2 regions of the Bradyrhizobium sp. sBnM-33 genome follow, and region 1 is predicted to be linked to the other one. Evidence: riboswitches for the same ligand, from Rfam matches in the RefSeq annotation. Region 1 holds a riboswitch; the other holds the start of a gene.
The links. Region 1 has a riboswitch for cobalamin ahead of RX328_RS03030 (TonB-dependent receptor). Riboswitches for the same ligand answer to the same signal wherever they lie in the genome.

Region 1 (3,915 bases):
ACTTGATGCGGAAACCGCCCTCAATGTCGTGCGAGGTCTGGGTTTTCAACTGAAAGGTCCCCGGAACGAAGAAAGGGCCGCTGGAGACGCGTTCATCGACGGTCGGAGTACGGAACGCGCGCGCGGCGCGGCCAAACACCGAGAATGTGTTGCTGAGTCGGTGCTCAAGGCCCACGTGCAAGGCGTATTGCGTCTCGTTGCTGTCCAGCGGGGAGGCTTGATCGCTGCAATTAAAGAACATGGCGCAACCGGGCGCGTTGGCGTCGAACCGATCCCGGGCGCTCAGGCTGGTGTTTTGAATCCTGGCGCCATAGGAGAAGTCGGTCGTCGGCAACAGGCCGACTGATTGCTGCCAGTAGCCGGCCAGCATCTGCTGCGACAGATCGTAGATGTGGGTCGGCGCAAGACCCTTGAACGCCCCGCGGTCCTGGCGGAACGTCGCATCGTAATAATCGATACCGGTCAGGATCTGTGAGGGCACCCCGAGGATCGAGTTCTTGATGCTCAATCGTGGCGTGATCGACCAAGTCTGCAATGATGCGTCGTTATAGGTGGAGGAGAAACTCGGAAATGGCGACGCAAACGGTATCGCCCCGAAGAATCCGCTTTGCGTTTTCTTGTCTCTGACGCCGCCATCAACAATGAGTTCGGCTCCGTTCCACAGGGTTTTGGTAAAACCGGCGGTAGCGCTGGCGCCCTGCTGATTGCCATAATCGAATGGCGTGGCGGCGCCGCGGCGGTTCGTGACCAGTTCGTTGACGCCAATCGAGGGATCGACGATGCGGCCACCGGGGAGTCCGAGCTTTTGGTCGTCGCCGGTCACCGTCAGGAAGGCCTTGAGATCGGGAGTGGTGTAATTGAGATTGCCGACCCCGTTGCGCTGGTCGAGCGCGTTGTTTTCGCGATAGCCGTCGGACTTGATTGCGTTGCCGTAGAATGAGGTCGACCATGGTCCCGAATTCAGCGCCGCCGAAACCGAGGCCATGCGCTGGTTGAAGGAGCCGATACCGGCCTCTGCGCGCATGGCAACAGGTGGGCCACCGACGCCGTTCTTCAGGACGATATTGATGACGCCGCCGACCGCGTTGTCGCCATACAGCACCGCGCCGCTGTTGCCGCGCGTGATTTCAATGCGCTCGATCGAGTCGCGCGGAATGGTCGAAAAATCCACACCGGCCATGTCGATGTCGTTGAGCCTTCGGCCATTGATGAGCACCAGCGTATTTGAGGTCGCGAAAGCGCCGAATCCGCGCAGGTCGACGCTGGTCTTGGCGCCGTTGACGCCACCAAACAGGCTAGTCAGCTGCACGCCGGGCGTTTGCGCGATGATTTCCTGCAGCGTTTGAGCCGGTGAGTGCGCGATCTCTTCGGCGGTAATAACGGTCGACGCCGAGCCGACGATTCCTGAAAACTGGCGGTCGCCGCTGCCGTCCGCGCCTTGCGAGACGCCCTGGGATGCGGTGTTCGAGCCGATCCCCGCTGCGGGTCTTCCGCCGGTCGACGGCACCGCCGCCGGCACGACGCGGCGCGAGGTCGACGCTTCATTGTAGGTCGGTTTTGCGCGAGTCCGGTTCGGGTCGGTAGGCGAAGTTATCTCGATCGGCGGCAATGGCTCCGCCGCCGTCTGCTGCGCGTGCGCACCGGAGATGCCTAGCGACACGATGGGAACGAGAAAGCTGGAGGCGAGCCAAAAGCGGCGGCGCCTTGCGGCTGTGTTGGTGAAAGACATGACTTGGACCTCGGTATGACGTCAGTGGCACGTCACAGCGAACCAAGTCTCACCATGTGCTTTGAGCAGCTCAGGTGAAGCTAATGTCTGTACTCCCCGACCGACATCTTCGCGTGTGACCACGGCTGACGGCAGGTCTCCTGGCTCGCGGGTCGTTACCCCATCGTCGCCTTCCCAGGACCGAGTGCCCAGTGGCATGTGACGAAGGATTCGCCGCTTACAGTTGCGGGGGCAGCCGCGGAATTGGGGGATTTCCCCGCACCGCATTCCCTTTTGATCCCCAAAACGGGAACCGTCGGGAACTATGGTAGAAGTTTGTCAAAGTCCGAGTCAATGCGCCCCGGGGCGTCCCGCGATCCTCACTGGACGAGTGCGCTATTTTTGCCGCATGAGCACGCCTGCCCGCCGCCTGTACCGGGGCGGGTAAACCTGCTTTAGGACGATCGATGAGTGTTGAAGCCGTAGCCCTGACCAATGAGGACGCCGCGCGCCGGCGGATCGGCGCGACCGCGGCGCTTGCTGCCCTTGTTGTGCTCCTGATGCTGATCTCGCTCGGCATCGGGCCGGTGCGGCTGTCGCCGCTTGCGGTGGCGCAAGCGCTGTTCGGTGGCGGCAGCGAGGTGGCGCAGGTGATCGTGCGGGAAATCCGCCTGCCCCGCACGCTGCTGGCGCTGGCGATCGGCGCCATCCTCGGGCTGTCGGGCGCGTCGCTGCAGGGCTTGCTGCGCAATCCGCTGGCCTCGCCCTCGCTATTCGGCGCGCCGCAATCGGCCGCCTTTGGCGCGGTGCTGGTGATTGCGATCGGGCTGGCCGACGTGCGCTCCTATGCGCTGCCGGTCGCCGCGATCATCGCGGCATTCGCTTCGGTGTTCGTGCTGCTCTCGATCGCCGGCCGCAATGCGGGTCTGCTGATCCTCATTCTCTCGGGACTGGCGATTTCGAGCTTTGCGGGCGCTGCCACCGCGCTGGTGATGAACCTCTCCAGCAACCCCTTCGTGGTGCTGGAGATCGCATTCTGGCTGCTCGGCTCGCTCGAGGATCGCAGCTTTCAGCATGTGATGCTGGCGTTTCCATTCATCATTGCCGGCGCGGTCATGCTGTTCAGCCAGCGCCACGCCTTTCGCGCGCTGAGCTTGGGCGAGGAAACCGCGCAGAGCCTTGGCGTCGATGTGGGGCGTCTACGGCTGTTCGTGATTTCGGGCGTCGCGCTGGGTGTCGGCGGCGCCGTCGCTGTTACCGGCACCATCGGTTTCATCGGCCTGGTCGCGCCGCACCTGATGCGGCCCGTGATCGGCCACGATCCCGGGCGGCTGTTGGTGCCGAGCGCACTCGCGGGCTCGGCGCTATTGCTGGCCGCGGATATTGCAGTGCGCATCATTCCCTCAACATCGGATATCAAGGTCGGCGTGCTGACCTCGATTATCGGCGTGCCGTTCTTCCTCTATCTGATCATGCGCGAACGCCGCGCGCTCGGCGGAGGCGTCGCATGAGCGAGGCTGCGCTGCTGACCGCAAGGGGACTCGGCGTGCGGCTCGCCGGCCGCGTCGTGCTGAAGGACGTTTCGCTGGCGCTGTCGGCGGGGCACCTGGTGGCGCTGGTCGGCCCGAATGGCGCCGGCAAGACCACGCTGCTGCGCGCGCTAGCCGGGCTGATCCCCTCCGAAGGCGAGATCACGATCGGCGGCGATGCGCTGGTCTCACTGTCGCTGCGTGAGCGCGCCAAACGCTTCGGCTATCTGCCGCAGGGGCATCTCGTGCATTGGCCGCTGCCGGCGCGCGATATCGTGGCGCTCGGCCGCTACCCGCATGGCGCAACCGATCCGGCGCGGCTGTCGCCCAGGGATGCCGAGGCCGTGCTGCGCGCGATGCAGGCCGTCGACGTGATGGAGTTCAGTGATCGACGCGTCACCGAATTGTCCGGCGGCGAACGCAGCCGCGTGGCGCTGGCCCGCGCACTCGCGGTGGAAGCGCCGATCATCCTGGCCGACGAGCCGACCGCCTCGCTCGACCCGCGGCACCAGATCGACGTCATGAAGAACTTGCGCGCGACCGCGGACAAGGGTGTGCTGATCATCGTGGTGACGCACGATCTCGGGCTTGCTGCGCGGTTTGCCGACCATGTGCTGGTGCTGAAGGAAGGCAATCTAGTGTCGTGGGGCACACCGAGCGCGGGGTTATCGGAGCAGG
Region 2 (3,915 bases), 1.1 Mb from region 1:
GATCGAAGCGCTCGCCTCGCGCGCGGCGGATGCGGACATCGTTCTGGCTGAAGGTTCGATGGGCCTGTTCGATGGCGTTGCCGCGCGGGGCGTCTCGGGCATCGGTGCCACCGCCGATATTGCCGAGATGATGGGCTGGCCGGTCCTGCTCATGATCGATCCTTCCGGACAGGCGCAAACCGCCGCGGCTGTGGTTGCGGGACTGCGCGATTTCCGTGCCGGTGTGCGTCTTGCGGGCGTCGTTCTCAACCGTGTCGCCAGCGCCCGGCACGAAGACCTTGTGCGTCGCGCACTGGCGGCCACAGGCATTGCTGTGTTCGGCGCATTACCGCGCCACGCCGCGATCGCCTTGCCGAAGCGGCACCTTGGCCTGGTGCAGGCCGAGGAGCAGGCAGAGGTAGGCGGCCTGATCGCCGAAGCCGCGCGCTTCGTCACCGAGCATGTCGATCTCGACGCAGTGCTACAATCGGCATGCGCCTGGTCACCGCAGCTCGCCGCGCGCAGTGAAAACGTCAAGCCACCCGGCCAGCGCATCGCGCTGGCGCGCGACGCCGCATTTTCGTTCGTCTATCCACACATGCTCGAGGCCTGGCGCGCCGCCGGTGCCGAGATCTCAACCTTCTCGCCGCTCGGCGACGAAGGTCCCGACGTCGGGGCCGACGTTTGCTGGCTGCCGGGCGGCTATCCGGAATTGCATGCCGGCCGGCTGGCGGCCAACACGCGATTTCGCCGCGCGCTAAAGTCCTTTGCCGAGACGCGGCCGGTGCATGGCGAGTGCGGCGGCTATATGGTGCTGGGCACCGCCTTGACCGACGCCAACGACGCACGCCACGAGATGACGGGATTGCTCGGACTGGAGACCAGTTTTGCCCAGCGCCGCATGCATCTGGGCTACCGGCTCGCGGAGCTCACTGAGCCGATGCCCGGGCATGGGCGGGGCGCACGGCTTCGCGGCCACGAATTTCACTACTCCACGATTGTCTCGCAGCCCGATACACCCTTGGCCGTCGTGCGCGACGCGACCGGCGCGGTCGTTGCGGAAACCGGCTCGCGGCGCGGTTTCGTCACCGGTACGTTCTTCCACCTTATTGCGGAGGATACGTGAGCAGCCTTGTTTCCTTTGTCTCGGCCGGTCCCGGCGATCCTGAGCTACTAACGCTCAAGGCGGCCGCGTGTCTGCGCGCCGCCGACGTCGTGTTGTATGACGACCTTGCCTCGGGCGCGATCCTCGATCACGCCCGCCCCGGGGCCAATCTGGTGGCGGTTGGCAAGCGGGCGGGCCGGCCTTCGGCCAAACAGGAGCATGTCAACCGGCTGCTGATCGACTACGCGGCCGCGGGTGCCCGCGTGGTCCGCTTGAAATCGGGAGACGCCGGCATCTTCGGGCGACTTGAAGAGGAGATCGAGGCGCTGCGCGCGGCGGGCATCGGCTACGAGATCATTCCCGGTGTCACCTCGGCCTGCGTTGCGGCAGCGCACGCCGGCATTCCGCTTACCCGACGGCACACCTCTCGCCGCGTCCAGTTCGTGACCGGAGCTGATGTCGCCGGACAGTTGCCTGCAAATCTCAATTGGGCAGCGCTCACCGATCCGGAATCGACGACCGTGGTCTATATGGGCAAGCGCACATTCCCGGCCCTCGCGGCGAAGCTGATTGAGCACGGCATGGCCCCCGACACAGCGGCGCTGTTTGCCGAGTCTCTCGGCCATGCCGAACAACGGCTTGTCCGCACGACGATCGCGAAGCTCGCCGAGCAGCTCGCGCAAGCCGGCCCTGCAACGACGGCGGCCGTCATTCTTTTCGGCGCGCTGGCGGGAGAGTATCCGTGATGCCGTCGTCCGCCCTCGCGAGCCACTTGACGCCGCCTCATCGGAAGGGGCACACAGAACAGGCATGGTGCTCGAACCGGCGCAAAGCGCCGGAGTATAATCGGGAATGGGGTAGGGCGGACCCAATTGCGGCGCCTGAAGCCCCGGCCGCCCCCGCGACTGTAAGCGGCGAGGGACTCCGATCCGCCACTGGGCCGTCAAGCCCGGGAAGGCTGGAGGTCCGTTTCGAACCGCGAGCCAGGAGACCGGCCCTGGAGTTTTTGACGCCAACGCCGTCGGGTGTGACGGCAGGAGGGATGTAAATCATGCATATCGAACCGGAAATCGTTACAGGCGCCAAGCTCGTGCTGAGTTACGCGACCGGGGCAGCCGCCGCCGGCTGCGCCCTCAAGCTCGCGGCCGAAACAGTGCGCGAGCAGGGGATCGTTTCATTGGCGGTGCGCACCGTCGCAACAACGGTCCTGGTCTTCTCGTTTTTCGAGTTGCTGCCGCATTTCCGGGTCGGGGTCTCGGAGGTGCATTTCATTCTCGGCTCGACGCTGTTCCTGCTTTTCGGCGCGGCGCCGGCCGCGTTCGGGCTGGCGCTCGGTCTCTTGTTTCAGGGGCTGTTCTTTGTGCCAACGGATCTGCCGCAATACGGCATGAACGTGACCACGCTGTTGGTGCCGCTATTTGCGATCCGAGCGCTTGCCGAGCGCATCATTCCCCGCAACACCGCCTATGTTGACCTGCAGTATCGCCAGGCATTCGCGCTTTCGACCGCCTATCAATCCGGCATTGTGGCATGGGTCGCCTTCTGGGCTGTCTACGGCGCTGGTTTTGCGGCCGAGAACCTTACCGCCATCGCGTCCTTTGCCGCGTCCTATGCGCTCGTCATCGTGATCGAGCCGCTGGCCGATTTGGCCGTGCTGGCGCTGGCGAAGTCGATGCGGGGCATCACCGCAGACGGTCTTGTTACCTATCGCCTGCACAACGCGGCCTAGAGATGACGTGGGGGGCGGTCGCAAGTCGCGGCCACCCCTTGCGCGCGACAAGATGCAAACGCTCTTCCTGATAGGCATTGGTTGCGGCGATCCCGAGCAGCTTACGCTTGCCGCGATCCGTGCGATCAACGCAGCTGACCTCGTCCTGATTCCGCGCAAAGGCACGGCGAAATCCGATCTCGCCGACCTGCGCCGAACCATTTGCGAGCGAGTTCTCACCAACGGTCGCACGCGCGTCGCCGAGTTCGATCTGCCCGTGCGTGACGCCGGGCAGGAGGACTACCACAAGGGCGTGGACGAATGGCACGACGCCGTCGCCGCAAGCTGGTCGCGCGAAATTGCGGACCATCTCGGTAGTGACGGGCGCGTTGCTCTGCTGATCTGGGGCGATCCTTCGCTATACGACTCCAGCCTGCGGATCGCTCGCAGGCTCGATCCGTTGCCGACGATCGAGGTGGTGCCAGGCATCACGTCAATCCAGGCGCTTTGCGCTGCGCACTCGTTGCCGCTGAACGACATCGGCGAACCTTTTCTGGTGACAACAGGGCGGCGGCTGCGCGAAGGCGGCTGGCCGCACGGCACGGACACCGTGGTCGTCATGCTCGATGGCGGCGCGGCGTTCCAGTCGCTCGACCCGGGAGGACTGCACATCTGGTGGGGCGCCTATCTCGGCATGCCCGACCAGATCACCATGTCAGGTGAGCTGGCCGAGGAGGGCCCACGCATCGTCGCCGCGCGGCGGCAGGCGCGCGAAAGGCATGGCTGGATCATGGACAGTTACATCCTCAAGCGCCGGTCATAGCGCGCTCGGGCGAGAGCCCGTCCGTATCGTTAACGCCAGCATCAGAGGCAGAACAGCATGCTACCCGAGTGGGTCTATCAAGAGTGCCCGGGCATCTCGACCGCCCATCGCGATGCGGCGCTGGCCCGTCAGGCTCAACTCACCAAGCCGGCCGGCGCGCTCGGCCGGCTCGAGCAAGTGGCGACCGAACTCGCCGGCCTGCAACAAACGGAGCGGCCTCAGGCCGAGCGCGTGCCGATCATCGTCTTTGCAGGCGACCACGGTATCGTCGCCCAGGGGGTATCGGCCTATCCTCAGGAA

Region 2: another riboswitch for cobalamin. It lies ahead of RX328_RS08110 (energy-coupling factor ABC transporter permease); the one in region 1 lies ahead of RX328_RS03030 (TonB-dependent receptor).

The regions. Positions count from the first base shown of each region.
Region 1 covers NZ_CP136624.1:650,573-654,487, forward strand. Annotated here, with positions in the region: gene RX328_RS03030 (TonB-dependent receptor) at 1-1,729, opposite strand, end outside; cobalamin riboswitch at 1,842-2,041, opposite strand; gene RX328_RS03035 (FecCD family ABC transporter permease) at 2,176-3,219, shown strand; gene RX328_RS03040 (ABC transporter ATP-binding protein) at 3,216-3,915, shown strand, end outside.
Region 2 covers NZ_CP136624.1:1,719,294-1,723,208, forward strand. Annotated here, with positions in the region: gene RX328_RS08100 (cobyrinate a,c-diamide synthase) at 1-1,105, shown strand, start outside; gene cobA (uroporphyrinogen-III C-methyltransferase) at 1,102-1,830, shown strand; cobalamin riboswitch at 1,879-2,099, shown strand; gene RX328_RS08110 (energy-coupling factor ABC transporter permease) at 2,136-2,813, shown strand; gene cobF (precorrin-6A synthase (deacetylating)) at 2,866-3,615, shown strand; gene cobT (nicotinate-nucleotide--dimethylbenzimidazole phosphoribosyltransferase) at 3,673-3,915, shown strand, end outside.